Regions from separate parts of the Georgenia sp. X1117 genome, predicted to be linked through region 1. Evidence: riboswitches for the same ligand, from Rfam matches in the RefSeq annotation. Region 1 holds a riboswitch; each other region holds the start of a gene.

Region 1 (7,066 bases):
CCCGCCGACGTCGAGGTGGTCGAAGAGCTGGCCGTCCTGGAAGACCAGGCCGACCCCCCGGCGGTGCACCGGGACCCCGGCGAGGTCCGCCCCACCGATCCGCACGCTCCCACCGTCGAGCGGCTCGAGGCCCGCGACCGCCCGCAGCAGGGAGGACTTCCCCGACCCGGAGGCGCCCACCAGGGCGAGCACCTCACCGGGAGCGACGTCGAGGCTCACCCGGTCCACGGCCCGCAATCCGCTCGGGTAGACCACCGAGACCTGCTCGACGTCGAGGCCCGCCGCCCGTGCCGGTTCCGGCTCCGGCACGCGCCCTGCTCCTGTCACCATCCGACGTCTCCTTCCGCCCGGGCCCGCTCCGCGAGCGCCATGATCGTCGCCGTCGTCGCGGCGAGCAGCACCGCCGCGGCCATCGCCGCCCCGTGGGTCTCCGCGCCCGGTCGCCCGAGCAGCCGCACGACGGCGACCGGCAGGGTCGGGTCCGTCGACCGCGCGAGGAAGCTCGTCGCACCGAACTCGCCCATCGACACCGCGAAGGCGAAGCCCGTGGCGACGCCGCCGGCCCGCAGCAGGTGCGGGCCGTCGATCGTCACGAGCACCCGCCACGGCGTCGCCCCGAGGGTGGCGGCCGCCTCCCGCTCACCGGCGGCGACGGACCGCAGCACCGGCACCACCGTGCGCACCACCAGGGGCACGGCCACCACCGCCTGCACGACCGGGACCGCCAGCGCCGAGCCGCGCAGGTCGAACGGCAGCCACCCGGACATCAGCACGAAGCCGAAGCCGACCGTCACCGCCGAGACCCCGATCGGCAGCATGACCAGGGTGTCGAGCACCGAGCCGGTGGCACCGCCCCGCGAGCGGCGGGCGCCTCCCCGCGGTCGGCCGGTCGCGGCGCCCCACGGGCGGCGGGCGACACCACCTCGGGCACGGCGTGCGGCGCCTCCCCGACCACCACTCGTCACCGGCTCCGCGCCCGGGCGCCCCGCGACGACGAGGGCGGCCAGCAGCCCGACCACGAGCGAGACGACGGTGGCGTCGACCGCCGACCGCAGCGAGAGCTCGGTGGCCTCGAGCACGGAGCGCGGCAGGGCCCCGCCGACGTCGGTGGCCAGGGCCCGGAAGTGGTCGAGCGTCCATGACCCGTCCGCCGCCCGCAGCGACCGTTCGACCAGCCCGAGCATCGGCGTCACGAGCAGCCCGAGCACCACCGCGGCGGTGACGAGCACCGCGGGCAGGGTCCGCGTCTCGCGCAGGCTCAGCGGCGTGGGCGGGCGGGGCCGCAGCCGCGCCGGCGCCGAGCGCAGCCGCCCGGCCAGCACCATCGCCGCGACCACCACGAGGATCTGCACGAGGGAGAGCACGGCGGCGGCCCGCAGGTCGAGGTTGCGCGAGGCCTGCCGCCAGATCTCGGTCTCCACCGTCGACCAGCCGAGCGGCGCCAGGCTCCGCACGATGCCGTAGGAGGTCGCGCAGAACAGGGCCACGAGGGCGGCCGCCGAGGCGATCGCGGGGGCCAGCGCCGGCAGGGTGACGGTGCGCAGCGTCCGCCACGGCGAGGCACCCAGGGTGCGCGCGGCCTGCTCGGTGCGCGGGTCGAGCGCCGCCCAGGCCGGCCCCACCACGCGCACGACCACCGAGTAGTTGAAGAACACCAGCGCGGCGAGCAGCGCCCACGGCGTGCGGTCCAGGCCCAGCGGCCCGAGCAGCCCCGCGGGCGCGAGGACCGCCCGGAAGGCCACCCCCACCACCACCGTGGGCAGCACGAAGGGCACCGCCACCACCGCGCGCACGAGGCGGCGCCCCGGGAAGGTGCGCCGGTAGAGCACGTAGGCACCGGGCACGCCCAGCACCACGGCGCACGCCGTGGCCGCGAGCGCCTGGACCACGGTGCGCACCAGCGCCTCGATCGTCGACGGTCGCGCGAGGATCTCGAGGAACGGGTCGCCCGCGGGGATGCCGGGGATCCGCTCGCCGGGCAGCAGCCCGTGCACCACGAGCACCGCCACCGGGGCGAGGAAGAAGGCCGCGAGGAAGAGGACCGGCACCCCGACGGCGAGGGCGCGCGCGGCCCGCCGAGCCGGGCTCACCCGGCGACGGCCTCGTCCCAGGCGCGCAGCCACTCCTCCCGGCCCGCCTCGATCTCGGCGGCCGGGACACCGAGCGGCTCCTCGGCGGGCGGCGCGAACTCGGCCCACTCCTCGGGCAGCGCGGCGGCGTCGTCGACGGGGTACATGTACATCGACCCGGGCAGCGCGGCCTGGACCTCCTCCGAGAGCAGCCAGTCGACGACGGCGCGCGCCCCCTCGGGGTTCGCCGCCCCCGCGACCACGCCCGCGTACTCCACCTGCCGCACGCACGTGTCCATCACCGCCGCGGTGGTCGAGGCGGAGCCGTCCTCGGTGAGGGTGGCGGCCGGCGAGGAGGAGTAGGACAGGGCGACGGGTCGGTCGCCGCCGACCACGGTGAAGTCCACGTAGTAGGCGTCCGACCAGGAGTCGACGACGCGCACCCCGTTGTCCGCCAGGCGCTGCCAGTACCCGGCGAACCCGTCCTCGCCGTACTCGGCCACGGTCGCGAGCAGGAGGGCCATGCCCGGGGAGGAGGTGTTGGGGTCGGTGACGACGGTGAGGTCGGCGTAGGCGGGGTCGGCGAGGTCCTCGAGGTCCGTCGGCGCGGGGCGGCCGTCCTCGGCGAACCAGGCGGTGTCGACGTTGAGGCAGACGTCGCCGAAGTCGATCGGGGTCAGCTCGTCGCTGCCCTCGAGCAGGAGGTCCTGCGCGGAGTCCGGCAGCGCGGGCGAGATGTAGGGCTCGAGCACCCCGCCGTCGATCGCGCGCGTGGCGTAGGCGTTGTCGATGCCGTAGACGACGTCGGCGCTCGGGCTGCCCGCGGAGAGCAGGAGCTCGTTGACGACGCTGCCGGCGTCGCCCGGCGCGGTGACGACGAGCGTGTAGCCCGTGTCCTGCTCGAACTGCGCGACGAGCTCCTCGGGGATGTTGAAGGAGTCGTGGGTGACCAGGGCGACCTCGCCGCCGCTGCCGGAACCCCCGTTGCCGGAGCCGCCGCCCGCGGCCTCGCCGCTGCCGCTCTCCGTGCCCGCCTCGTCGCTGCCACTCCCCGGTGCCGGGTCGTCGGAGCTGTCCCCGCCGCCGAGGGAGCAGCCGGCGAGGGTCAGCGCCAGGGCGGTGGCGCCGAGGAGCCGCGCCGGGCGGACGCGGGCGGTGATCGTCGTCGTGCGGGTGCTGCTGGTCGTACCGGTGATGCTGCTGTGCATGGCCTGCCTCCCGTGTGGGTGCGCAGGGTTCGTCGTCGCGGCGGGTGCCGCGACGACGGAGAGAAGTCCCGACTACCTCCGCCGGTGCTAACCGGATCAGGTTCGAGGGTCTGCGGCGTGCCGCACTCTCAGCGCCACGTGGGCGCTCCCCTGTCGTTCGCCGGCCATGCTACCCCGGCGAGGCGGGGCCTCAGTCGTCGTCGGTGAGTTTGGCCAGCTCGAGCTCCGCGGGCTTGTACCACTTCGCGGCCTGGCGCGTGGCGAGCTGACGGATGAGCCCGATGACGGCGCCCGAGACGGCGGAGAAGATGACGATCTCGACCAGCGAGACCGAGTCGTCGCCGTCGATGGCCTCCGGCGGCTCGTGCCCGGTCACCGCGACCCAGCCCTTCTGCAGGATCTTGTTCGCGGCGATGCCCGCGACCGCGCCGGCGCCGGTGCTGACGATCTTCCAGCCGATGTCCATCTCTGCCCTCCGTGGTCCGGGACGGGCGTCCCGGGGGTTGTCGGTGTCCCGCACGGTCGGCCGTGCGCTCCCGCTGGGACGATCATGCCCCAGTCTGCTTGTACGCGTGGTCCCCTCCGGCGGCCTCGATGTCCTCCGCCAGCTCGTCGGCCACGAGCGCCGACCGGTCCACGCGACCGGTGCGGTAGCCGCCGCGCCCGGCCATGTGCGCGCTGATCGGTGCGGTGAGGAACTGGAACGCGACGACGAGGACCAGGGTCCACCCGATCCGGGAGTCGCGCACCTCGAGAGCCACGCCGATCATCAGCAGGGACAGGCCGAGCACCTGGGGCTTGGCCGCAGCGTGCATGCGCGCGAACAGGTCCGGGAACCGGACCAGCGCGACCGCCGCGACCAGGACGAGCAGGGAACCCGCCACGAGGAAGACACCGCCGAGCACCGAGGCCACCGCCGTCCAGCTCATGACTGCTCCTCCCCCGTCACGCGCGGCGACTCCGGACCGTGCACCGGCGCGTCGTCGTCGTCCATCTCCCGCTCGCGCTCGAGCACCTGCTCGAGCTCCTCCTTGGTGAGGATGCGCGCCTCGTCGGACCGCTCCACCGAGGTGAACCGCGCGATCGTCACCGTGGTGAGGAAGCCGACCAGCGTGAGCACCACGAGGATCGGCACGTAGGCCGCGCTCCCGGTCCAGGCGATGAGCAGCGCGATGAGCGCCACGACGGACGCGGTGACGACGTCGGTGGCCACCGCGCGGTCGAGGGTCGAGGGACCGCGCTCCATCCGCGCCAGCGCGACGAAGATCGCGAGCACGACGATGCCCAGGCACACGTAGACGACGATCTCCATCAGGCCTCACCTCCCGTGCTCGTCCCGGCCGGGTCCTCGGCCGGCGCGGAGGCTGCGGCGCCCTCGACCGAGGGGGCCGGCAGGCGTCCGGCGCGGCGCGACCAGCCGGGGCGGAAGCCGGCGTCGACCAGCTGGTCGTCGGTGGCGAAGGCACGCAGCAGGCGCTCCTCCTGGGCGAGCACGTCGGCGTGCGCCTGCTCGAGACCGCCGGCGACGTCGACGTCGAGGATGTGCATGTAGAGCATCCCGGAGTTGCGCATGGCCTCGACCACCAGCGAGCCGGGCACGAGCGAGCACATGCCGCCGGTGGCGGTGAGGATGAGGTCGGAGTGCGAGCGCATCTGGACGCGGATGACGGCGCCGCGCGGCGCCCGCCCCCGCACGACCAGCGTGACGATGTCCCAGGAGGCGACGAGCACCTCCTTGACGAACACCGCGGCGAGCACGACGACCGCCAGCGGCCGCACGGTGGTGCGTCCGGTGGCCCGCGGCATCGGCATGAGGATCGTGACGAACAGCGCCAGCGCGAAGCCGGCCACGAGGTTGCCCAGCGAGAGGTCGCCCCACAGCAGCACCCACACCACGGTGAGCCCGATGACGAGCTTCCACGACGTCGGGGCCAGGCGCCGTCGGGCGGCGGCCGTGCGGCGGCGCCGGCCCCAGGCGGCGCGGGCGCCGGGCCGGTGGCTGCCCGACGGGCGCGCGGAGCTGGTGCGCGGGTCGGCGGCGGTCTCCACCCCGGCCCGGCCCGGGGTGTGGCGGTCGGTCACGGGACACCCTCCTCTCCGAGCGACGGCTCCTCGCTCGGGGTCTCCACGGGCAGGTCGCCGGACTCCTCGCCCTGCTCGGCGACCTCGTCGGAGATGCCGTCGCCCCGCTCGCCGCCCGGCAGGACGGCCGCGATGTAGGGGGTGCGCAGCATGAGGTCGCGTGCGGCGGTGTCCGCGTAGCGCACGATCGGGCCGGCCGCCACCGAGATGGCCAGCGACAGGGCGACGACGGCGCCCGCCGAGACGGTCATCGTCCGCGGCGAGGGGGTGCCCTGGAGCTCCTCGGGCGCCTCCTGCCAGAAGGCCATGTTCCACGCCTTGACCACGGCGTAGAGGGTGAGCAGCGAGGTCACCAGGCCACCCGCGACGAGCATCCAGGACATCCACGAGCCGTCCTCGGCGGCGGCCTGCATGAGGCCGACCTTCCCCAGGAAGCCGGTGAACGGCGGGATGCCGGCCAGGTTGAGCGCCGGGACGAGGTAGAGCACCGCCAGCAGGGGGGCGAGCCGGGCCAGCGAGCCGAGCCGGACCAGCGACGTGGTCCCGCCGCGCCGCTCGATGAGCCCGGCCACGAGGAACAGGCCGGTCTGGACGGTGATGTGGTGGGCGACGTAGAAGATCGCGGCCGACAGCCCCGCCGTCGTGGCCGTGCCGACGCCCCAGATCATGTAGCCGATGTGGCTGATGAGCGTGAAGGACAGCAGTCGCTTGAGGTCGGCCTGCGCGACGGCGCCGAAGATGCCGATGAGCATCGCCGCCAGGGCCACCCACATGAGGACGGGGCTGAGCCGGTCGTCGCCGAAGAGGGTGATCTGGGAGCGGATGATCGCGTAGACGCCGACCTTGGTGAGCAGGCCCGCGAAGACCGCGGTCACCGGCGCCGGCGCCGTCGGGTAGGAGTCGGGCAGCCAGGCGGACAGAGGGAACAGGGCGGCCTTGATGCCGAAGGCGACCAGCAGCACCGCCTCGAGGACGATGGTCACCCCGGGGTCGAGCTCGGGCAGGCGCTGCGCGAGCTGGGCCATGTTGACCGTGCCCGCGGCCGCGTAGACGAAGGCGATGCCGGCGAGGAACACCAGCGAGGAGACCAGGGAGACGATGACGTAGACCGTGCCCGAACGGATCCGGTCGCGCGTGCCGCCCAGGGTGATGAGCACGAAGCTCGCCACCAGCAGCATCTCGAAGCCGACGTAGAGGTTGAACAGGTCCCCGGCGAGGAAGGCGTTCGACACGCCGGCCGACAGGACGAGGAAGGTCGGGTGGAAGATCGTCACCGGCGCGCCCTCGTCGCCGTCGGCGAGATTCTGCGCCAACGCGTACACGAGGACGGCCAGGGTGACCGCCACCGAGACCACGAGCATGAGCGCGGAGAGCCGGTCGGCAACCAGGACGATGCCCACCGGCGCCGACCAGCCGCCGATGTTGAGCACGACCGGGCCGGAGTCGACGGCCACCAGCAGCACGATGGCCACGGCCAGGACGATGCTGAGCACGGACACCGAGATGATGCCCTGCGCGCGACGGAAGCGGGCGAGCACGAGCGAGCCGCCCGCACCGAGGATGGGCAGCATGACCGGGACGGCGAGGAGCCAGCTCATGAGCGTGCCTCCCCGTCGTGCTCACCGGCGCGGCGCCGGTCGCCGCCCGAGCGCCGGTCGTCGCCGCGCCCGTCGCGCGAGCCCCGGTCGTCCGCGCGATCGCCGCCTG
Region 2 (7,066 bases), 740 kb from region 1:
CGGATCGCAGCCACCGACGACGGCCTGCTGCCCGGTCCCGCCCCCTCGGTGGGCTTCCGGTGGTGGCTGCTGGCCGCCGGCGTCGTCCTCGGCGCCGCCTGCGGGGTCAAGTGGTCGGGGGCGTACGCGATCGCGGTGCTCGGGCTGATGGTCTTCGTCTGGGACACGGCCGCCCGCCGCGCGGTCGGCTCGCGGCGGTGGCTGTCCGACGGCGTGTGGCGCGGCGGCGCACCGGCCTTCGTCGCGCTGGTCCCCGTGGCGCTGGTGACCTACCTGGCCTCCTGGGCGTCGTGGTTCGCGTCGCCGTCCGGGTTCCACCGCACGTGGGCCGCGGACCAGCGCGCCGCCGGGCTCGAGACGGGCTACCCCGGCTGGCTGCCGGACTCCCTGGTGTCCTGGTGGGACTACCACGCGATGATGATGGAGTTCCACACCGGCCTGGTGAACCCGCACGAGTCGCAGGGCCACCCCATGCTGTGGCTGCTCCAGCTGCGGCCGACGCTGTTCTACCGCGCGGGCGGCGAGGAGCGCACCGGCCTGGGCATGTGCGGCGACGAGTACTGCATCGCCGGCGTGAGCTCGATCGGGAACCCGCTCATCTGGTGGCTCGCCGTCGTCGGCCTCGGGGTGGTGCTCTACGGGGCGGTGCGGCTGCGCGACTGGCGGGCGTGGCTGATCCTGTCCGGCTACCTCTCGATGTGGCTGCCCTGGGTGGTGCTGTACTCCCACCGGACGATCTTCCAGTTCTACTCGATCGCCTTCCTCGCCTTCGTGGTGCTCGCGCTGACCTACGCGGTGGGTTGGCTGCTGGGGGTCCTGCGGCCGCCGACCGACGCTCCGGTGCCGCGCGGGCTCGAACGCGCCGACGAGGACGAGCGCTGGTGGCGGCTGCGCGGCCACTTCGCGCGCCCCGTGCCCTGGCGGGTGGACGAGCACGGCGTGCCGGGCGACGACGCCGGGCCCGCGGCCCGGGCGCGGCCGAGCACGGTCGCGCTGCTCGTCTCGGAGGACGGCGCCGTGCGGATCACGCGCTCGGCGTGGGTGACGCTGGCGATCGTGCTGGGCGCGGTCGTGGCGGTCTCGGCCTGGTACTACCCCGCGTGGACGGCCTGGAACCTCTCCGAGGCCGCCTGGGAGATGCGCGTCTGGGGCGGCTGAGCCGGTCGCCGGACCGGTCAACCGGGCGGTGTCGCGACGTCGAGCCGGCCCTCCTCAGCCTCGCCCGGCGCCCGGCCCCACACCGAACATCGCCCTGAGCATCGCGCGGGCCCGGCCGCCGTAGGGCGGGAAGGCCAGGGCAAGGGTGTCGGGCCGCATGGGCTTGGCCAGCACCGACTTCTCGTGGGAGAACCGCCGCACCGAGGCCTCCCCGTGGTACGCGCCGGTGCCCGAGCCACCCACCCCGCCGAAGGGCAGGTCCGGCGCGGAGACCTGGAGCATCGGGGCGCCGAAGGAGATGCCGCCTGCGCGGACCTCCCGCACGAACCGGGTCCGGTCCAACCGCTTGTCGGTGAAGGCGTAGGCCGCCAGCGGGTGCTCCCCCGCCCGGGTGAGCGCGATCGCCTCCTCCAGGCCGTCGACGGCCATGATCGGCAGGACCGGCCCGAAGATCTCCTCCCCCATCACCGGATGCTCGGGACGCACCCCGGTGAGCACCGTGGGCTCGAGGTAGCGCTCCTCCGCGTCGCGGCCGCCCCCGGAGGCGAGCTCGGCCCCGGCGGCGAGCGAGTCGTCCAGCAGCGCGGTCACCCGCGCGTGGTGGGCGGTCGAGACGAGCCGTCCGTAGTCGGGGCTCTCGGCCGGGTCGACCCCGTACATGCGCCGCACAGCGGCGGCCACGTGCCGGGCGAGCGGGGCCACCGCCTCCGGCGTGGTGAGCACGTGGTTGGGGGCCACGCAGGTCTGGCCGGCGTTGACGAGCTTGGCCCAGGCGAGCCGGCCCGCCACCGCGGCGAGGTCCTCGTCGGGGTCGACCCACACCGGGCTGCGCCCGCCCAGCTCGAGGGTGACCGGGGTGAGGGTGCGGGCCGCGGCGGCCGCGACGATCCGCGCCACCCGCGAGCCCCCCGTGTAGAAGAGGTGGTCGAGGCGCTGGTCGAGCAGCGCCTCGCTCGTGGCCGGCCCGCCCTGGACGACCTGCACGACGTCGGGGTCGAGATACCTCCCGACCAGGTCGGCGAGCGCCAGCGAGGTCGCCGGCGCCACCTCGCTGGGCTTGAGCACCACCGCATTTCCGGCCGCGAGCGCCCCCACCAGCGGGGCGAGCAGCAGCTGGACCGGGTAGTTCCACGGCGCGATCACCCCGACGACGCCGAGCGGCTCACGCACGACGGCCGCCGAGGCGGGGGCCAGCGCGAGCGGGACCCCCACCCGCCGCGGGGCGGTCCACCGCCGCAGGTGGCGCACGACGTGGTCGAGCTCGCCGATGGTGAACCCGATCTCGACGAGCCAGGACTCGGTGGCGTGCCGCCCGAGGTCGGCCTCGAGGGCGGCGACGAGCTGGTCGGCGCCCTCAAGGAGCATGCGGCGCAGGTCGGCGAGGTGCTCGCGCCGGCCCACCCGCGGCAGGGTCTGTCCGCGTTCGAAGGTCGCGCGCACGCGGGCGACGGCGTCGGCCACCTCCGCGCCGCTGGTCTCGGGGACGGCGGGTCGCTGCTCGGCCATGCATCGACGCTACCGGGGGCTGTGGACGGACGGCGCGCGGCCGGGGAGTGTGGAGAAGGGCGGCGGCCGCGCCGGTGCCGCGCGAGGATGTGGTCATGGCGAGCACCAGCGCAGCGCAACCACGGACGGGCCCGGACACGAGCCCGAGCCCTACCCCCGACGCGGGCGGGGCGCAGGACATCCCCGGCGTCGTCGTCGGTGAGGACGGGCTGGCGCGGCCGGCGTGGGCGGCGACCGACCCGCTGCTGCGCGAGTACTACGACACCGAGTGGGGCATGCCGGTGCGCGACGAGCGCGGGCTGTTCGAGCGGCTCAGCCTCGAGGTCTTCCAGTCGGGGCTCTCGTGGGTGACGATCCTGTGCAAGCGCGAGGCGTTCCGCTCGGCGTTCGCGGGGTTCGACGTGGACGCGGTCGCCGCGTTCGACGACGGCGACGTCGAACGGCTGCTCGCCGACGCCGCCATCGTGCGGAACCGGCGCAAGATCGAGTCGACGATCGACAACGCCCGCGCGACCGTCGAGCTGCGCGGCCGCGGCGGGCTGGCCGAGCTCGTGTGGTCGCACCGGCCGGAGGCGACCCCGGCGCCGCGCACTCCCGCCGAGGTCCCCTCCACCTCGCCGGAGTCCGCCGCCCTGGCCCGGGCGCTCAAGGCGGCCGGCTTCCGCCACGTCGGCCCGACGACGATGTTCGCCCTCATGGAGGCCGTCGGGATCGTGGACACTCACCTCGTGGGCAGCCACCGGCGTGGCTCCTCGGGGGTCTGGGAGAGCTGAGGGCCGTCCCACCTGGTGGGCACCCGGGGTGGGCACGCGCGCGCACGCGGGCGGCTGCGGTTCACTGCGGCGGTCATCGCCCCGACCCCGAGGAACAGCACATGAGCGAGCAGCCCACCCTGACCGACCGTCTCGACGCCGGACCGGTGATCTGCGCCGAGGGCTTCCTTTTCGAGCTCGAGCGCCGCGGCTACCTCACCGCCGGCGAGTTCGTCCCCGAGGTCGCCCTCGAGCACCCGGACGCCCTGCGCGCCCTGCACCGCGACTTCCAGCGCGCCGGCTCCGACGTCGTCGAGGCCTTCACCTACAACGGGCACCGCGAGAAGATGCGGGTCATCGGCAAGGAGGACCTGCTCGAGCCGCTCAATCGCTCCGCGCTGCGGATCGCCCGGGAGGTCGCCGACGGCGTGCCCGGCAACCTCATGGCCGGCAACATCTCCAACTCCAACATCTGGGACCCCGCCGACCCGGCCCGCCAGGGCGAGGTGCGGGCGATGTTCGAGGAGATGGTCGGCTGGGCCGTCGAGGAGGGCGCCGACCTCATCGTCGGGGAGACCTTCTACTACGCCGGGGAGGCGCTGACCGCCCTCGAGGTCGCCCGCGCCTCGGGCCTGCCCGTGGTCCTCACCCTCGCGCCGATGGCGCTGGAGGAGATGGCCGACGGCGTGGGGATCGTCGAGACCGCGCAGCGTCTCGAGCAGGGCGGGGCCGACGTCGTCGGGCTCAACTGTTTCCGCGGGCCGGCCACCATGCTGCCGTGGCTGCGGGAGATCCGCGCCGCGGTGTCCTGCCACGTCGGCGCGCTGCCGATCCCCTACCGCACCACCGCCGCGGAGCCGACGTTCTTCAACCTCTCCGACGTCGACGCCGCCACCCCGGTCCCCCACGGCCGCGCCTTCCCCACCGGCCTGGACCCGCTGTACACCAACCGGTACGAGATCGGCGCCTTCGCCCGCGAGGCGTACGACCTGGGCGTGCACTACCTCGGCGTGTGCTGCGGCGCGGCCCCGATCCACGTCCGCCAGGTCGCCGAGGCGGTCGGCCGGACCACCGAGGCGAGCCGCTTCTCCGAGCGCATGGAGAACCACTTCATGTACGGCAGCCACGACCGGCTGCCCGAGCACATCGCGGCGCTCGGCTCGCGCGCCTGACCCGCGGCGGCGGGCCGGGACGGCCAGGACGGACGGGGGTGGCCCGGCCCGTCCTGGACACCGGTCGACAGCCGGTCGCCCCACCGGTTACGGTCGGCACAACCCCCGGGGAGCGCCTGCCGGCGCTGAGAGTGCGGAGAGACCGCAGACCCGCTGACCTGATCCGGTTCGTACCGGCGTAGGGAGCAGGGAGCCTGTCGGCACACCGCGCCGGCGGGACTCGACGACACCCGCGGGCCGAGGACGGCACCGTGCACACCCAGCAGACCGAACCGCGCGACCACCCGACCGCCCCGGACGCGTCCGGTCGTGGCGCCCCCGCTCCCACCCCCGCCGAGCTCGGCATCGGGATGCGGCTCAGCGTCCACCCGCACACCGACGACTTCGCCGAGGTCATCGGCGGCGCCCTGGCCGACGTCGAGGAGCAGGGGCTCACCGCCGGCCTTGTCACCGAGACCGACACGGTGAGCACCTGGGTCGGGGCCCGCGAGCAGCCCGCCGAGCAGCGCCTGGTGGCCTACGCGACCGGCCTCGTCGCCGCGGCCTCGCGGGGCTCCGGGGGCGGGCACGTCGTCGCCCACATCCTGCTCTCGCGCGGCTGCCCCGGCGAGGTGACCTGCGACCTCCCGACGGGGGCCCGGGCTCCCCGCCCGGTCCCCGTCGACCTCGCGCGGACCGGCATCGACGCTCAGGCCCAGTGGTCCCTCTACCCCCTCCTCGACGGGTCCTCGGGCGGCGGCGAGCACATGGACCACATCATGGGGGCGATCGAGGGCGCGCGACGCCGCGGCACCGCCGCCTCGCCGGCGCACTACGCCACCCTGCTCGAGGGGGACCTCGCCGACGTCCTGACCACCGCGTCCGACGCCTGGGCCGAGGTCGGCACCGCCGTGCCGCACGTCGTCGCTCACCTCACCGTCTCGGTGGGCTCGCCCAGCCTGGGCGGGCGGGCATGAGCCCCCGCGAGGCCCGGACCGGGCCGGGGCCGTGGGCGCTGAAGGACCTCGTGCTCGTGGTGGTCCTCGGCGCCGTCTTCGGGTTCGTCTACTGGGCGCTCGTCCAGGCCTGGAGCGGGCTGCGCCTGCTCATGGGCCCGGCCGGCGACCTGTCCGAGCACGTGCTGTTCGGCGGCTGGCTCATCGTCGCGCCGATCGCGGTGGCGATCGTGCGGCGCCCCGGCGCCGGCGTGCTGGCCGAGGTCATCGCCGCCGTCATCGAGTTCGCGTTCCTCGGCTCCCCGGTCGGCCCGCTCCTCGTCATCGCCGCCGTGCTGCAGGGCGTGGGCTGCGAGCTGCCGTTCTTCCTCACCCGGTATAAGCGGTACGGCTGGGAGATCTTCGCCCTGGCCGGCCTGCTCGGCGCGACGCTCGTGTTCTTCTACTCGGCGTTCCGCTCGGGCTGGTACGGCCAGGACATCTTCGCCCTGCGGCTCGTCATCCAGGCGCTGTCCGGCATCGTGCTGGGCGGCCTGCTCGCCAAGGTCGTCGTCGACGCCCTCGCGCGCACCGGCGTCACCGACAACTTCGCCATCGGCCGGGCGGGGACCTCGTGACGAGCGCCCGCCCGGCGGGCTCCCCCGCGGTCGGGGTCACCCCGTCCCCCGACGGCGCGGCCACCGCCGTCGCGGCCCTGCGCGTGGCCGACCTCGCCGTGCGCTTCCGGGGCAGGTCCGAGCCGGTGGTGTCCGGTGTGTCCGTGTCCCTCGACGCCGGTGAGCAGGCGGTGGTCCTGGGACCCTCGGGGTCGGGGAAGTCGACGCTCCTGCACGCGGTCTCCGGCGTCGTGCCGCACACCGTGTCGGCGCAGGTCACGGGCGAGGTCTCGGTCCGGGGCGCCACCGACGTCGACTCCCCGGTCGTCGACCGTTCCCGGTACGTCGGCGTCGTCGCGCAGGACCCCTCTGCGGCGGTGTGCCTGCCCGGGGTGGCCCAGGAACTCGCGCTGCCGCTGGAGAACCACGGCACCGACCCGGATGAGATCGACGGCCGGATCGACGCGGCGCTGGACGCCGTCGGCGCCGCGCACCTGCGCGACCGCTCGAGCGCGGACCTGTCGGGGGGCGAGTCGCAGCGCGTGGCGCTGGCCGCCGCGCTCGTCACCGACCCGGACGTGCTGCTGCTGGACGAGCCGACGTCGATGCTCGACCCGGCCGGGATCGCCGCGGTGCGCGGCTCGCTCGACCGGGCGCGTGCCCGCCACGACCCGGCAGTCCTGCTGGTCGAGCACCGGCTCGACGAGTGGGCCGGCCCCGCGGGCCTGGCCGGGCTCCCGGAGCGGGCGGTCGCCCTCGGCCGCGACGGACGGGTGCTCGCGGTCGGGCCTACCATCGAGGTGCTCCACGAGCACGCGGCCGACCTCGTCGCGGCGGGCTGCTGGCTGCCGCTGGAGGCCGAGCTGCTCGCCGGCACCGGCGCGCCGGGCGGACTGGCCGAACCTCGCAACACCCGCCTCCTGGCCGGGCTCGCCCCGTCCGGCGAC
Region 3 (7,066 bases), 650 kb from region 1:
TGTCCGGAACCTACGAACGTCAATGAGCGGGGTACGTTCCCGCGACTCTCGCACGCCCGCGGGGGGACTTCCACCGCTCAGCTACTTCGTGTCGGGTCGGTTAGGATTGTGGGCGAGCCGGGAGAAGGCAGCTAGGGTTCCGCCCCAGCCGGCTGGGGGTCTGTGACCGAGCGCTGCAGCTTCCGCCGAACAGGCGGGAGGGCACCTATTGGCACAAAATGCCCGAGGGGGATGGCTCAGCGCCAGCATGCGCGCTGACTGTCCCTTGACCTCGGAGGTTGTTGTGCTCGTTGACCAGTTCGATGTTTTTCTGCTTGATCTTGACGGCGTGGTTTACGTCGGAGACACCTTGCTTTCCGGCGTGACCGAAGCCTTGGCCAGCCTGCGGAGTCAGGGCCGGGTGGTCCGGTTCGTGACCAACGATCCCCGCCCGTCCCGCAAAGACGTCGTCCACCGTCTGGGCCGCCTGGGCGTGAGGGCCACCGTCGAGGAGATCGTATCTTCCGGGTGGGCTACGGCGTGCTGGCTGCGCCAGCAGGGCATTACCCGCGCCTATGTGGTGGGCAGTGATGGCCTCCGCGGCGAACTCGCGGCCCAAGGCGTGGAATCCGTGGAGGGGTCTGGGGCCGAGGCGGTGGTGGTCGGTTGCGACGAGACGGTGACCTACCGGGACCTCGCCCAGGCCACCGCCCTCCTGCGTACCGGCGTGCCGTTCGTGGCCACGAACGTGGACGCCACGTTCCCCACAGCGAGCGGCCCGTGGCCGGCCACCGGCGCGGTCGTCGCAGCGATCCAGACCGCCAGTGGGCGCCGACCGGTCGTGGTGGGCAAGCCGGGACCGGAGATGTTCCGCCTGGCCCAGCGCGGGCTCCCTGCTACGACGAGAGTGGTGGTCGTGGGGGACACCCCGGCTACGGACGTCGTCGGGGCGCACTGCGCGGGCCTGCCGGCGATCCTCGTCGCTCCCGCGACGCCGAGCAGCGGCCGTCGGCAGTGTGATCCCACCGTTGCGGAGGCCACGGTCACGGGCCTGGCCGGGCTGTTTGATCCGGCCCTTGACATCGGCCCGATGCGCCCGTCGCCGTACCCGTGGCCGGACGAGGTGCGGGCGGGTGTGGCCGCGGTGGTCTTCGACGAGGCCGGGCGCGTGCTACTGGGGCGCAGGCTGGACAACGGGCTGTGGGGACTGCCTTCGGGACACGTCGAGGTGGGCGAGACTGCCGCCCAGGCGGCGGTGCGGGAGGTCGCCGAAGAGACCGGCTTGCAGGTGCAAGTGCAGCGGCTGGTGGGGGTGTACTCGGACCCCGCCTCGCAGGTTTTCGCCTATCCCGACGGGAGAGTGACCCAGTTCGTCACCACCACCTTCGCCTGCCTCCCGCGCGGCGGTCAGATGCACCCTGATGGTGTGGAGACCTCACAGGCGGGTTTCTTCTCCCCGGATGAGCTTCCGGCACCGTTGCTCCCCATGCACCCGCGGTGGCTCACCGACGCCCTCTCAGGCGACACAGGACTCATCGACTGATAGGACGCATCCCCTTCGGGGCGCATGGTGTCAAAAGCGCTGGCGCTTCTCGTGCGGGGCACCGGCCTGAGCGCGCCGTTTACCTTGATCAACCCCGGGTCCGGTCTCCCACCGTCCGAGCAACACCACCGGACGGTAGGAGTCTCCAGGGCGGCGACCAGCTCTCGAAAGATCATGATGAGCGCGCGCCCAAGGGCGCACCGACCAATGACCTCAGATGGGCCAGGTCTCCTGCCGGTGGGCGGCATCCCAGAACATCCACTCGTACTGGGTGGCGCGGTGGAACGCGGTGTGCATGCGCGCCAGTGTGCCGGGGCTGGCCTGGTCGGCGAGGTGGTCCACGATGTCCCGGGCGGTGTCGGTGGCGGCGGTGAAGTCTGGATCGCCGTAGGTGGCGATCCAGTCCCCGTACGGGTGCGTGCTCAGGTCACCGACGGCGGCCTTCAAACGGGTGCCGACGTCGTCGTAGACCCAGAAGCACGGCAGTATGCCGGCCGCGAGGACCGGGTAGTTTCCCGCTGTCGCGAGGCTCAGCAGGTAGGAGGTGTAGGCAACCGTGGTCGGTGAGGGCTCGGCGGCGGTGAGGTCGGTGACGTGGGTGGCGTGCAGCTGCCGCTCGACCTCGACCACCTCCCGCGCGGCCTGCGCCCAGAATGCCATTTCCTCCGACGCCTGGGCCTGAGCGGCGGCCGCGGCCAGGACCCGGCCGTAGTCGGCCAGGTAGAGCGCGTCCTGGGCGAGGTAGTGCCGGAACGTCTCTTCCGCCAGGGTCGCGTCGCTCAGCTGGTGCAACAAGGGCAGCGCGTCGATCGCCTCGCGGACCCTGGCCGTGCGATGCCACGCCACGGTGCTGAACACGCCAGTGTCGTCGTGGTCGCGAATCGTCTCGGGCATGGAGGTGTGTGGGCTGGTCATCGGTCGCTGTCCTTCCAGTCGTTCTCGTCTTTCCAGATGTCGTGGCAGTGGTGCACGGGGCCGGGTCCGTGGCCGATGTGGAGCGCGTCGGCGGCCCGCAGGGTGCCGGTGAGCCAAGTCTTGGCCTGGCGGGTGGCCTCTAGCAGGGACCCGGTGCGCGGGGCGAGTGCGGCGATCGCGGAGGACAGGGCGCACCCGGTGCCGTGGGTGTTGACCGTGGCTACCCGCGGGCCGGTCAGCAGCTGCTCGCCCGCGTCGTCGAGCCACAGGTCGGTGGCGTGTGCGTCGCCGCCGAGGTGGCCCCCCTTGACCAGCACCCGCGCGGCGCCCAGCTCCCGGAGCGCGATGGCCTGGGCGCGCATGGTGTCGAGGTCTTCGGCGGGGTCGGCGTCGAGCAGCACGGCGGCCTCGGGGACGTTCGGCGTGATGAGGGAGACGTACGGCAGGAGTTGGCGCATCGGCTCGACGGCGTCCTCGGCCAGCAGCCGGGAACCGGCGGTGGACACCATGACGGGGTCGAGGACCACAACCGGCACCGCGTCGGAGCGCTTGTCGAGGAAGGCGAGGACGGTCTCGATGGTGGCCGCGGAGGCGAGCATCCCGATCTTGGCGGCGTCAACCGCCACGTCGTCTACGAGGGTGCCCAGCTGGGCGCGGACGAAGTCCGCGGGGACGACGTGGACACCGGTGACTCCCTGGGTGGACTGGGCGGTCAGTGAGGTGAGCACCGCGGTGCCGTAGGCACCCAGTGCGGAGAAGGTCTTGAGGTCGCCTTGAATACCGGCCCCGCCGGAGGGATCGGAGCCGGCGATCGTCAGCGCGATCGGTGGGCGGGGGTTCACGGTTGCCCGTCCCACGCGGCCCGCAGGCTCGCGGCCGCCACGGCTGGTTCCTCCGCGGCGCACACCGTCGAGACGACCGCCACGCCGGCGGCGCCGCTGTGGCGCAGCATGCCGGTGCGTTTCGTGGTGATGCCGCCGATGGCGACGACCGGCCACGGGCTCGCGGCGGCCACCGCAGCCACCCCGCCCGGGCCGATCGGAGTGCCGTGGTCAGGCTTGGTCGCCGTCGGCCACACCGGTCCAACGCCGAGGTAGTCCAAGACGCCGTCACCGAGCCCGCGTGCTGTGCGAACCTGCTCGATCGTGCTGACCGACAGCCCGACCATGGCGTCCGGCCCGAGCAACTGCCGGGCCTGAGCAGGCGGCATGTCGCGCTGACCGACGTGGACGCCGTCGGCGCCGATGTCCTGAACGAGGTGGACCCGGTCATCGATAATCAGCGGCACCCCGGTCCCCGCCAGCACCTCGCGGACCGCCACGCCGAGGGCGACGAAGTGGGCGTCGGTGGCGCCCGGGTCACGCAACTGCACCACGGTGACTCCGCCCGCGACCGCAGCCTGCACGGTCGCGGGCACCCCCCGTGGGCCGCACAAACCGGTGTCGGTGACCAGGTAGAGGCTGAGGTTCACCGGTCGGCGGGTCACCGGAGCACCACCTTCTCGGTCAGCTCCTGCGGGTTGAGGGTGGCGAGAGAGTCCAGCAGCGCAACGGCGAAGCTCCCCGGCCCGGCGGCACGCTCGGCCGCGACCTCGGCGGCCACGGTGTACGTCGCGGTCGCGGCCGTGGCGGCCAGGAGCGGGTCGTCGGTGGTGGCGGCGAAGGCAGCCATGAGTGCGCCCAGCGCGCACCCACCGCCAGTGACCTGGGTCAACCATCGATGGCCGTTGGCCACCCGCACCAGCCGGGTGCCGTCGGTGAGGTGGTCGACCTCCCCGGAGACCGCGACGATGGTGCCGTGCTCCCGGGCCAGCGCCCGGCCGGCGTCGAGGGCATCCTCGGCGGCGTCGACGCTCTCCGGACCCCGCCCACCGCTGCCCCCACCGGCGAAAGCGAGAATCTCTGAGGGGTTGCCACGGACGAGTGCCGGGGAGGCGTGGGCGAGCAGGTCGACGACAACCCGGCTGCGCCAGGCGAGCCCACCCACCCCGACCGGGTCGAGCACCCACGGGGTGCCGGCCGCCGCGGCGGCACTGACCGCGCCGTGCATCGCAGCCACCGTCGCCTCTTGGGGCGTGCCGAGGTTGACCAGGACCCCGTCGGCGACGGCGGCGAACGGCCCGGCTTCCTCCGGGTTGTCCACCATCGACGGACTGGCGCCGACCGCGAGCAGGACGTTCGCTGTCCACTGAGCGACGACGACGTTGGTCAGGCACTGCACCAGCGGGGCATGCCCGCGCATCGCAGCCAAGGCCTCGCCCACAGCGGCAGCATCGAGTGGGACAGTAGGGACGGAAGAAGGTGCCGACATCGGCGACGTTCCCTTCGCTAGTACGAACTAGATCAGGTTCAACGGGTGTGATCTCAGCCGTACCAGCACGGCACCCCGCGTCATTCACCAGCTTAACATCCGCACCGTTCCCAGCACCGTGCCCTCGCTTCAGCGATCGCAAAAGGGTCGCGCCTCGGACCGTCCGGGCGTGCTGTCACCAGTGCCCGGCTGCGCTACGGCGTTCCTTGGCCGCCGCAGCCCTCACCATGGCGCCTCACCAGACAACGGCTGCGCAACCTTAAAATGTGCAGTCGACTTCGGACACTCGTGCAGTGGACTTCGAAAACTGACACACGTGCAGCGCGGGCGTCGACAGGATGAGCCAGATCGCGTGCGCCGGTACGTCGAGCACGGCCTCGACCACCAGTGTGGTCGCTGTGGTGGTGACTGTGGACCGCATGTGGTGCCCCCGGTGAGAAATCGGTGCGACGTTGCACCTGACGTGAACCCTGCCACACTTCCGTGCCCCCATGGTCAGCGGGGTCGCCAGGTGGGACGCGGCCCCCGTCCGTGGCGCGCTATCCTTGGTCGGCCTTCCTGCCTTCGTAGCTCAGGGGATAGAGCACCGCTCTCCTAAAGCGGGTGTCGGCGGTTCGAATCCGCCCGAGGGCACCCCGTCGCCCGCCCCCGTGGTCCTGTGACCCAGGCCGCGAGCGAGCGGGCTTGCGCTCAGCCGTCCGGGTGGGCATGATTGTCGTCAGACGGAGCGTGACGCCTGCCCCCCCTGCGCGTCACGCTCCGTTCTTGTCTGTCCGGGCGGGTCGCCCGCGGCGCCGAGGCCGCGACGCCGCCACCCCGCCGCCGGCCAGCGCCCGACACCACTGCCGTCGCTCCGACGCGCGGGCCGTCGCGCGCCTACCCTGGTGGGATGACGCCTCCGCCGATCCCGCCCTTCCGCCGCGGCCGGGACAGCGACCGGCGACGCGCCAGGTCCGCCCCGACGACCGACGCCCCGGCCACCACCGGGCAGCCGGCCCACGCGGCCGAGGACGCCACCGGTGAGGCGGCCGCCGGCGGGGACGATGCCGGCTCGCCCGACGCCGACCAGACCACCGCCGCGGGTGCCCCCGCGGGTGCCGGGGACGCCGCCCGGCCCGAGGATGCCCGGCCCGAGGATGCCCCGCACGGTCCCCGGCCGGGGACCCGCACCGGGGCCGTGGCCCGCGCCGTCGAGCGCTGGATCGCCGACCTCACCGCGCTGGGCGCCGAGGGGCTGGGGGAGGACGACGACCTCGGCGAGGCCGTCCTCGACCTCACTCACGCCCACCCCGGCGGGACCGCCCAGCTCTACGCGGGCCGTCCCACCCGCCTGTCCAACCTCGTGCGCGAGCGGCAGGCCGCGGTCACGGCGCACCAGGACGCCCGGGCGGTGCGCTCGCGGGCCGAGGACCTCGCCCAGCGCTTCGGCGTGGCCCCGACGTACCTCGCCACCGGGGTGGCCACCTGGTCCGCGCTCCCGCCGCCGGTCCTCGACGACGACCTCGACCCGTCCTCGACCTCAGCCGGCCGGGCGGACGACGCCGGCGTCGAGCCCCCGATCGTGCGCACCATCCGCACCCCGGTCTTCCTGCGCGGCGTACGCCTGCAGCCGGTCTCCGCCGACGGCGAGGTCGAGCTCACCCTCGAGCGCACCGTCGAGCTCAACCCCGTCCTCGCCCGCGCGCTGACCGAGGCGGGCCTGCCCGGCGAGGCCGTCGACCACCTCCCGCCGCTCGGTCCGGCCTCCAGCCAGCGCGAGGCCCTGGTCGGCGTCGCCGAGCTGGCCGCCCGGTACCTGCCGGGCCTGGAGATCGAGGACCGCGTCGTCGTCGGCACCTTCCTGCACCCGGGCCAGGTGGCCGTGGAGGACCTGCGCGCGATGGTCCCGCACCTGGCCTCCTCCGACGTCGTGGCCGCGCTCGCCGGGCACGACCAGGCGCGCGCCGCCCTCGGGGGTGCCCTCCCGCCCGAGGAGGACACCGACCCCGACCCCGACGAGGAGCGCGCGGTGGGCGACGTCGAGGTCGCCGGCGAGCAGGCGGTCCGCCTGGTCGGGCAGGGCGGGCACCTCGTCGTCGACGCACCGCCCGGCGCCGACGACGTCGGGGTCGTCGCGGCCACCCTCGCCCGCGCCGCGGCCGACGGGCGCACGGTGCTGTACGTGCCGGGCGACCGGCGCACCGGACGGTCCACCGTGGCCCACCTCCACGAGCTGGGCCTCGGCGAGCTCGTGCTCGACCTGCGCGCCGACGGCGGCTGGCGCGAGGAGGCCTCCCGCTCGGTGCGGCGGGGGATGGAGGCGCCGGCGGTCGCCGTCGA
Region 4 (7,066 bases), on a different replicon from region 1:
TTCTTCTCCCCGGATGAGCTTCCGGCACCGTTGCTCCCCATGCACCCGCGGTGGCTCACCGACGCCCTCTCAGGCGACACAGGACTCATCGACTGATAGGACGCATCCCCTTCGGGGCGCATGGTGTCAAAAGCGCTGGCGCTTCTCGTGCGGAGCACCGGCCTGAGCGCGCCGTTTACCTTGATCAACCCCGGGTCCGGTCTCCCACCGTCCGAGCAACACCACCGGACGGTAGGAGTCTCCAGGGCGGCGACCAGCTCTCGAAAGATCATGATGAGCGCGCGCCCAAGGGCGCACCGACCAATGACCTCAGATGGGCCAGGTCTCCTGCCGGTGGGCGGCGTCCCAGAACATCCACTCGTACTGGGTGGCGCGGTGGAACGCGGTGTGCATGCGCGCCAGTGTGCCGGGGCTGGCCTGGTCGGCGAGGTGGTCCACGATGTCCCGGGCGGTGTCGGTGGCGGCGGTGAAGTCTGGATCGCCGTAGGTGGCGATCCAGTCCCCGTACGGGTGCGTGCTCAGGTCACCGACGGCGGCCTTCAAACGGGTGCCGACGTCGTCGTAGACCCAGAAGCACGGCAGGATGCCGGCCGCGAGGACCGGGTAGTTTCCGGCTGTCGCGAGGCTCAGCAGGTAGGAGGTGTAGGCAACCGTGGTCGGTGAGGGCTCGGCGGCGGTGAGGTCGGTGACGTGGGTGGCGTGCAGCTGCCGCTCGACCTCGACCACCTCCCGCGCGGCCTGCGCCCAGAATGCCATTTCCTCCGACGCCTGGGCCTGAGCGGCGGCCGCGGCCAGGACCCGGCCGTAGTCGGCCAGGTAGAGCGCGTCCTGGGCGAGGTAGTGCCGGAACGTCTCTTCCGCCAGGGTCGCGTCGCTCAGCTGGTGCAACAAGGGCAGCGCGTCGATCGCCTCGCGGACCCTGGCCGTGCGATGCCACGCCACGGTGCTGAACACGCCAGTGTCGTCGTGGTCGCGAATCGTCTCGGGCATGGAGGTGTGTGGGCTGGTCATCGGTCGCTGTCCTTCCAGTCGTTCTCGTCTTTCCAGATGTCGTGGCAGTGGTGCACGGGGCCGGGTCCGTGGCCGATGTGGAGCGCGTCGGCGGCCCGCAGGGTGCCGGTGAGCCAAGTCTTGGCCTGGCGGGTGGCCTCTAGCAGGGACCCGGTGCGCGGGGCGAGTGCGGCGATCGCGGAGGACAGGGCGCACCCGGTGCCGTGGGTGTTGACCGTGGCTACCCGCGGGCCGGTCAGCAGCTGCTCGCCCGCGTCGTCGAGCCACAGGTCGGTGGCGTGTGCGTCGCCGCCGAGGTGGCCCCCCTTGACCAGCACCCGCGCGGCGCCCAGCTCCCGGAGCGCGATGGCCTGGGCGCGCATGGTGTCGAGGTCTTCGGCGGGGTCGGCGTCGAGCAGCACGGCGGCCTCGGGGACGTTCGGCGTGATGAGGGAGACGTACGGCAGGAGTTGGCGCATCGGCTCGACGGCGTCCTCGGCCAGCAGCCGGGAACCGGCGGTGGACACCATGACGGGGTCGAGGACCACAACCGGCACCGCGTCGGAGCGCTTGTCGAGGAAGGCGAGGACGGTCTCGATGGTGGCCGCGGAGGCGAGCATCCCGATCTTGGCGGCGTCAACCGCCACGTCGTCTACGAGGGTGTCCAGCTGGGCGCGGACGAAGTCCGCGGGGACGACGTGGACACCGGTGACTCCCTGGGTGGACTGGGCGGTCAGTGAGGTGAGCACCGCGGTGCCGTAGGCACCCAGTGCGGAGAAGGTCTTGAGGTCGCCTTGAATACCGGCCCCGCCGGAGGGATCGGAGCCGGCGATCGTCAGCGCGATCGGTGGGCGGGGGTTCACGGTTGCCCGTCCCACGCGGCCCGCAGGCTCGCGGCCGCCACGGCTGGTTCCTCCGCGGCGCACACCGTCGAGACGACCACCACGCCGGCGGCGCCGCTGTGGCGCAGCATGCCGGTGCGTTTCGTGGTGATGCCGCCGATGGCGACGACCGGCCACGGGCTCGCGGCGGCCACCGCAGCCACCCCGCCCGGGCCGATCGGAGTGCCGTGGTCAGGCTTGGTCGCCGTCGGCCACACCGGTCCAACGCCGAGGTAGTCCAAGACGCCGTCACCGAGCCCGCGTGCTGTGCGAACCTGCTCGATCGTGCTGACCGACAGCCCGACCATGGCGTCCGGCCCGAGCAACTGCCGGGCCTGAGCAGGCGGCATGTCGCGCTGACCGACGTGGACGCCGTCGGCGCCGATGTCCTGAACGAGGTGGACCCGGTCATCGATAATCAGCGGCACCCCGGTCCCCGCCAGCACCTCGCGGACCGCCACGCCGAGGGCGACGAAGTCGGCGTCGGTGGCGCCCGGGTCACGCAACTGCACCACGCTGACCCCGCCCGTGACCGCAGCCTGCACGGTCGCGGGCACGCCCCGTGGGCCGCACAAACCGGTGTCGGTGACCAGGTAGAGGCTGAGGTTCACCGGTCGGCGGGTCACCGGAGCACCACCTTCTCGGTCAACTTCTGCGGGTTGAGGGTGGCGAGAGAGTCGAGCAGCGCGACGGCGAAGCTCCCCGGCCCGGCGGCACGCTCGGCCGCGACCTCGGCGGCCACGGTGTATGTCGCGGTCGCGGCCGTGGCGGCCAGGAGCGGGTCGTCGGTGGTGGCGGCGAAGGCAGCCATGAGCGCGCCCAGCGCGCACCCACCGCCAGTGACCTGGGTCAACCATCGATGGCCGTTGTCCACCCGCACCAGCCGGGTGCCGTCGGTGAGGTGGTCGACCTCCCCGGAGACCGCGACGATGGTGCCGTGCTCCCGGGCCAGCGCCCGGCCGGCGTCGAGGGCGTCCTCGGCGGCGTCGACGCTCTCCGGGCCCCGCCCACCGCTGCCCCCACCGGCCAAAGCGAGAATCTCTGAGGGGTTGCCACGGACGAGTGCCGGGGAGGCGTGGGCGAGCAGGTCGACGGCAACCCGGGTGCGCCAGGCGAGCCCACCCACCCCGACCGGGTCGAGCACCCACGGGGTGCCGGCCGCCGCGGCGGCACTGACCGCGCCGTGCATCGCAGCCACCGTCGCCTCTTGGGGCGTGCCGAGGTTGACCAGGACCCCGTCGGCGACGGCGGCGAACGGCCCGGCTTCCTCCGGGTTATCCACCATCGACGGACTGGCGCCGACCGCGAGCAGGACGTTCGCTGTCCACTGAGCGACGACGACGTTGGTCAGGCACTGCACCAGCGGGGCATGCCCGCGCATCGCGGCCAAGGCCTCGCCCACAGCGGCAGCATCGAGTGGGACAGTAGGGACGGAAGAAGGTGCCGACATCGGCGACGTTCCCTTCGCTAGTACGAACTAGATCAGGTTCAACGGGTGTGATCTCAGCCGTACCAGCACGGCACCCCGCGTCATTCACCAGCCTAACATCCGCACCGTTCCCCGCACCGTGCCCTCGCTTCAGCGACCGCAAAAGGGTCGCGCCTCGGACCGTCCGGGCGTGCTGTCACCAGTGCCCGACGCGCGTTCCTTGGCCGCCGCAGCCCTCACCATGGCGCCTCACCAGACAACGGCTGCGCAACCTTTGAATGTGCAGTCGACTTCGGACGATCGTGCAGTGGACTTCGGAACCTGACATACCCCAGAAGCCTCATCACCACATGATGCCTCACAAACTCGCTGCTCTGGAAGATCTGAGACGCAACACGGTGCGACGACTTCACGAGACACCGCCGCTCGGTATCGACCCAGCTCGAGACGATCCCTTCGCCGCTCGGCTGTGTGTCTCGTAAAGCTGTAGGTTTCCGCAACGCGACTAGGTAGGCCGTCGGCAGTGTGTGGCGTGGAACGCTGCGAGTTGTGTTGGAGGCCCTATCTAGCGTCCCCACAGCGAATGGTGACGGTTTTGCAGATTCCGGTGTGTGGGAGCCCAGTGTGGTGTCGCACCGAGTGCTGTCGGTGACCTGAGCCCCAGCCGGGGGACGACTGGCGTAAGCAGTCCATGAGGATCGGCTCGAGAGCCGTATGGATTCCGTGAGGACGCCTGTCCCGCCGCCGTGAACGGTGTGTGCTCGGTATCGCGCCGCACCTCGGCGTGCGACCGCCGGACGGCGGCCGCCCCTACTCAGAACGGAGTCCTGCTGTGCTCGACGTCCTCTCCGTGGTCGGCGTGATCGCCCTATTCGCGGTCGTCGCCCTCATCGCGCGGGCGGTGGAGAAGCTGTGATCGTACTCGAGATCCTCGCCCTCCTCCTCGGTCTCGCCGCGATCGTGTACCTGTTCATCGCCCTGCTTGCACCGGAGCGTTTCTGATGGACTGGCTCTACCTCGTCGCGAGCGTCCTCACACTCGTCGCCGCTCTCGCGGTCGTGTACCGCCCGATGGGCGACTACATGGCCTGGGTCTTCACCGCCCCAGTCTCCTCGCGCTGGGAGACGCGCGTGTTCGCCGTCCTCGGCGTCGACTCCTCCCGCGAGCAGTCCTGGCCCGCCTACCTGCGGTCCGTGCTGCTGTTCTCCCTGGTGGGCGTCCTCGCGCTGTTCGGTCTCCTGCGGCTCCAGGAGCTGTTGCCCTACTCCCTGGGCAATGAGTCGATCGATTCGGGGGTCGCGTTCAACACCGCGATCTCCTTCGTGACGAACACCAACTGGCAGGCGTACTCCGGCGAGGACCTCTCCTACACGGTCCAGTTCGCCGGTCTCGCGGTCCAGAACTTCGTCTCGGCCGCCACCGGCATCGCCGTCGCGGTCGCGCTGGTGCGAGGCCTGGCCCGGCGCCGCACGGGAACGATCGGGAACTTCTGGGTCGATCTGCTGCGTGGCACCTTCCTGGTGTTGCTGCCGGTATCGATCCTCAGCGCCGTCGTGCTGATCGCAGGCGGCGTGGTGCAGAACTTCCAGGGCTACGTGGACGTCACGACCGTCGCGGGCGGCACCCAGACACTCCCGGGCGGTCCGGTCGCGTCGCAGGAGGCGATCAAGGAGATCGGCACCAACGGCGGCGGCTTCTACAACGCCAACGCCTCCCACCCCTTCGAGAACCCGACCGGCTGGACCAGCCTGTTCCAGGTCTTCCTTATCCTGCTGATCCCCTTCTCCCTTCCGCGGACCTTCGGGACGATGGTCGGCGATCACCGTCAGGGCTACGCGATCGCCGCGACGATGGGGACCCTGTACCTCGCCTCGGTGTCCGTACTGGCCGCCTTCGAGTTCGCCGGGCAGGGCACCGCCCCTGAACTCGCCGGCGCCGCGATGGAGGGTAAGGAGACCCGCTTCGGCCTGCCCCAGTCCGTGCTCTACGCGGCGACCACCACCCTCACCTCGACCGGCTCCGTGAACTCGATGCACGACTCGTACACGGCGCTGGGCGGAATGGTCCCGATGGTGAACATGCTCCTGGGCGAGATCGCCCCCGGCGGCGTGGGCGCCGGGCTGTACGGCATGCTCGTCATCGCGATCATCGCCGTGTTCGTGGCGGGCCTCCTCGTCGGTCGCACCCCCGAGTACCTCGGGAAGAAGATCGGCCCCAGGGAGATGAAGCTCGCAAGCCTCTACATCCTGGTCATGCCGCTGCTGGTGCTCGGCGGTGTCGCCCTCAGCTTCGCGGTTCCTCCGCTGCGCCACAGCATCGAGAACGTCTCGCTGACCAACACCGGCTCGCACGGCCTGTCCGAGGTGCTCTATGCCTTTGCCTCGGGCGCGAACAACAACGGCTCCGCCTTCGCGGGGCTGACCGCCAGCACGCCGTGGCTGACCACCGCGATCGGCGTGGCGATGCTGCTGGGCAGGTTTCTCCCGATCGCCCTGGTCCTTGCCCTGGCCGGCTCGTTCGCCGCGCAGGACCGGATCCCGGCGACCTCCGGCACCCTGCCCACCCACCGCCCGCTGTTCGTGGGCCTCACCGTCGGCACGGCGCTGCTCGTGACCGCACTCGTCTTCTTCCCCGTCCTCACCCTGGGACCGCTCGCTGAAGGGCTGCAGTGACCATGCCGACCATCGACAAGACCATCCACTCCGAACACTCCGACCCGTCCTCCGCGCCGACGCCCACGTCGTCGCCGGCGCAGCCCCCTGCGCCGCGCCGCACCCTCACCCTCGCGCAGCTCCGCGCCGCCCTGCCAGGCGCGCTGCGCAGGATGACCCCCCGCGCCCAGTGGCGCAACCCCGTCATGCTGATCGTGTGGGTCGGTGCTCTATTGACCAGCGTGATGACCGTCGTCGAGCTGATCGGCGACGGCCCGGCCCCGTCCGGCGGCACTGCGGTGCCGGCGACGTTCTCCGCGGCGATCGCCGGCTGGCTGTGGATCACCGTGCTCTTCGCGAACCTCGCCGAGTCCGTCGCCGAGGGGCGCGGCAAGGCCCAGGCCGCGACCCTGCGCCGCACCCGCACCAGCACCCTGGCGCGCCTCGTCGACGGGTACGACGCTACGGCCGACCCCGGCGCGGAGACCGTGCCGACCGAGGAGATCTCCTCGGCGGACCTCGCCCGGCACGACATCGTGGTGGTCACCGCGGGCGATCTCGTCCCCGGCGACGGCGACATCATCCAGGGCATCGCGAGCATCGACGAGTCCGCGATCACCGGCGAATCCGCGCCCGTCGTGCGCGAGTCCGGCGGCGACCGCTCCGCCGTCACCGGCGGCACCCGAGTGCTGTCCGACCGGATCGTCGTGCGCATCACCTCGACGCCAGGCCAGACCTTCGTGGACCGGATGATCTCGCTGGTCGAGGGGGCCGCCCGGCAGCGCACCCCCAACGAGATCGCCCTAAACATCCTGCTGGCCTCGCTGTCCATCGTGTTCCTCGCGGTCGCGATCACACTGAACCCCATCGCCTCCTACCCGGCGAGCCCGGCCTCGATCACGGTGCTCGTGGCGCTGCTGGTCTGCCTGATTCCCACCACCATCGGCGCCCTGCTGTCCGCGATCGGGATCGCCGGGATGGACCGGCTCGTCCAGCGCAACGTGCTGGCGATGTCCGGGCGCGCGGTGGAGGCGGCGGGCGACGTGACCACCCTGCTGCTGGACAAGACCGGCACCATCACCTACGGCAACCGACGGGCGACGGACTTCGTCCGC

The links. Region 1 has a riboswitch for thiamine pyrophosphate ahead of AC3D3D_RS10010 (thiamine ABC transporter substrate-binding protein). Riboswitches for the same ligand answer to the same signal wherever they lie in the genome.
Region 2: linked by a shared signal. The riboswitch ahead of AC3D3D_RS06510 (YkoF family thiamine/hydroxymethylpyrimidine-binding protein) and the one ahead of AC3D3D_RS10010 (thiamine ABC transporter substrate-binding protein) in region 1 are both predicted to bind thiamine pyrophosphate.
Region 3: linked by a shared signal. The riboswitch ahead of thiM (hydroxyethylthiazole kinase) and the one ahead of AC3D3D_RS10010 (thiamine ABC transporter substrate-binding protein) in region 1 are both predicted to bind thiamine pyrophosphate.
Region 4: linked by a shared signal. The riboswitch ahead of thiM (hydroxyethylthiazole kinase) and the one ahead of AC3D3D_RS10010 (thiamine ABC transporter substrate-binding protein) in region 1 are both predicted to bind thiamine pyrophosphate.

Annotation. Positions count from the first base shown of each region.
Region 1 covers NZ_CM173492.1:2,172,906-2,179,971, reverse strand. The annotation lists gene AC3D3D_RS10020 (ABC transporter ATP-binding protein) at 1-330, opposite strand, end outside; gene AC3D3D_RS10015 (ABC transporter permease) at 324-2,090, opposite strand; gene AC3D3D_RS10010 (thiamine ABC transporter substrate-binding protein) at 2,087-3,277, opposite strand; TPP riboswitch at 3,334-3,439, opposite strand; gene AC3D3D_RS10005 (DUF4235 domain-containing protein) at 3,468-3,743, opposite strand; gene mnhG (monovalent cation/H(+) antiporter subunit G) at 3,826-4,206, opposite strand; gene AC3D3D_RS09995 (MrpF/PhaF family protein) at 4,203-4,589, opposite strand; gene AC3D3D_RS09990 (Na+/H+ antiporter subunit E) at 4,589-5,359, opposite strand; gene AC3D3D_RS09985 (Na+/H+ antiporter subunit D) at 5,356-6,957, opposite strand; gene AC3D3D_RS09980 (Na(+)/H(+) antiporter subunit C) at 6,954-7,066, opposite strand, start outside.
Region 2 covers NZ_CM173492.1:1,430,390-1,437,455, forward strand. The annotation lists gene AC3D3D_RS06490 (dolichyl-phosphate-mannose--protein mannosyltransferase) at 1-1,158, shown strand, start outside; gene AC3D3D_RS06495 (aldehyde dehydrogenase family protein) at 1,213-2,664, opposite strand; gene AC3D3D_RS06500 (DNA-3-methyladenine glycosylase I) at 2,760-3,437, shown strand; gene AC3D3D_RS06505 (homocysteine S-methyltransferase family protein) at 3,539-4,588, shown strand; TPP riboswitch at 4,685-4,792, shown strand; gene AC3D3D_RS06510 (YkoF family thiamine/hydroxymethylpyrimidine-binding protein) at 4,840-5,544, shown strand; gene AC3D3D_RS06515 (ECF transporter S component) at 5,541-6,140, shown strand; gene AC3D3D_RS06520 (ABC transporter ATP-binding protein) at 6,137-7,066, shown strand, end outside.
Region 3 covers NZ_CM173492.1:1,523,134-1,530,199, reverse strand. The annotation lists gene AC3D3D_RS06980 (HAD-IIA family hydrolase) at 284-1,522, shown strand; gene AC3D3D_RS06975 (TenA family protein) at 1,736-2,437, opposite strand; gene thiD (bifunctional hydroxymethylpyrimidine kinase/phosphomethylpyrimidine kinase) at 2,434-3,279, opposite strand; gene thiE (thiamine phosphate synthase) at 3,276-3,923, opposite strand; gene thiM (hydroxyethylthiazole kinase) at 3,920-4,747, opposite strand; TPP riboswitch at 4,739-4,835, opposite strand; tRNA gene AC3D3D_RS06955 (tRNA-Arg) at 5,308-5,380, shown strand; gene AC3D3D_RS06950 (hypothetical protein) at 5,637-7,066, shown strand, end outside.
Region 4 covers NZ_JBYMUV010000002.1:7,639-14,704, reverse strand. The annotation lists gene AC3D3D_RS15160 (HAD-IIA family hydrolase) at 1-96, shown strand, start outside; gene AC3D3D_RS15155 (TenA family protein) at 310-1,011, opposite strand; gene thiD (bifunctional hydroxymethylpyrimidine kinase/phosphomethylpyrimidine kinase) at 1,008-1,853, opposite strand; gene thiE (thiamine phosphate synthase) at 1,850-2,497, opposite strand; gene thiM (hydroxyethylthiazole kinase) at 2,494-3,321, opposite strand; TPP riboswitch at 3,313-3,409, opposite strand; gene AC3D3D_RS15135 (hypothetical protein) at 4,058-4,216, shown strand; gene AC3D3D_RS15130 (potassium-transporting ATPase subunit F) at 4,213-4,302, shown strand; gene kdpA (potassium-transporting ATPase subunit KdpA) at 4,302-5,972, shown strand; gene kdpB (potassium-transporting ATPase subunit KdpB) at 5,975-7,066, shown strand, end outside.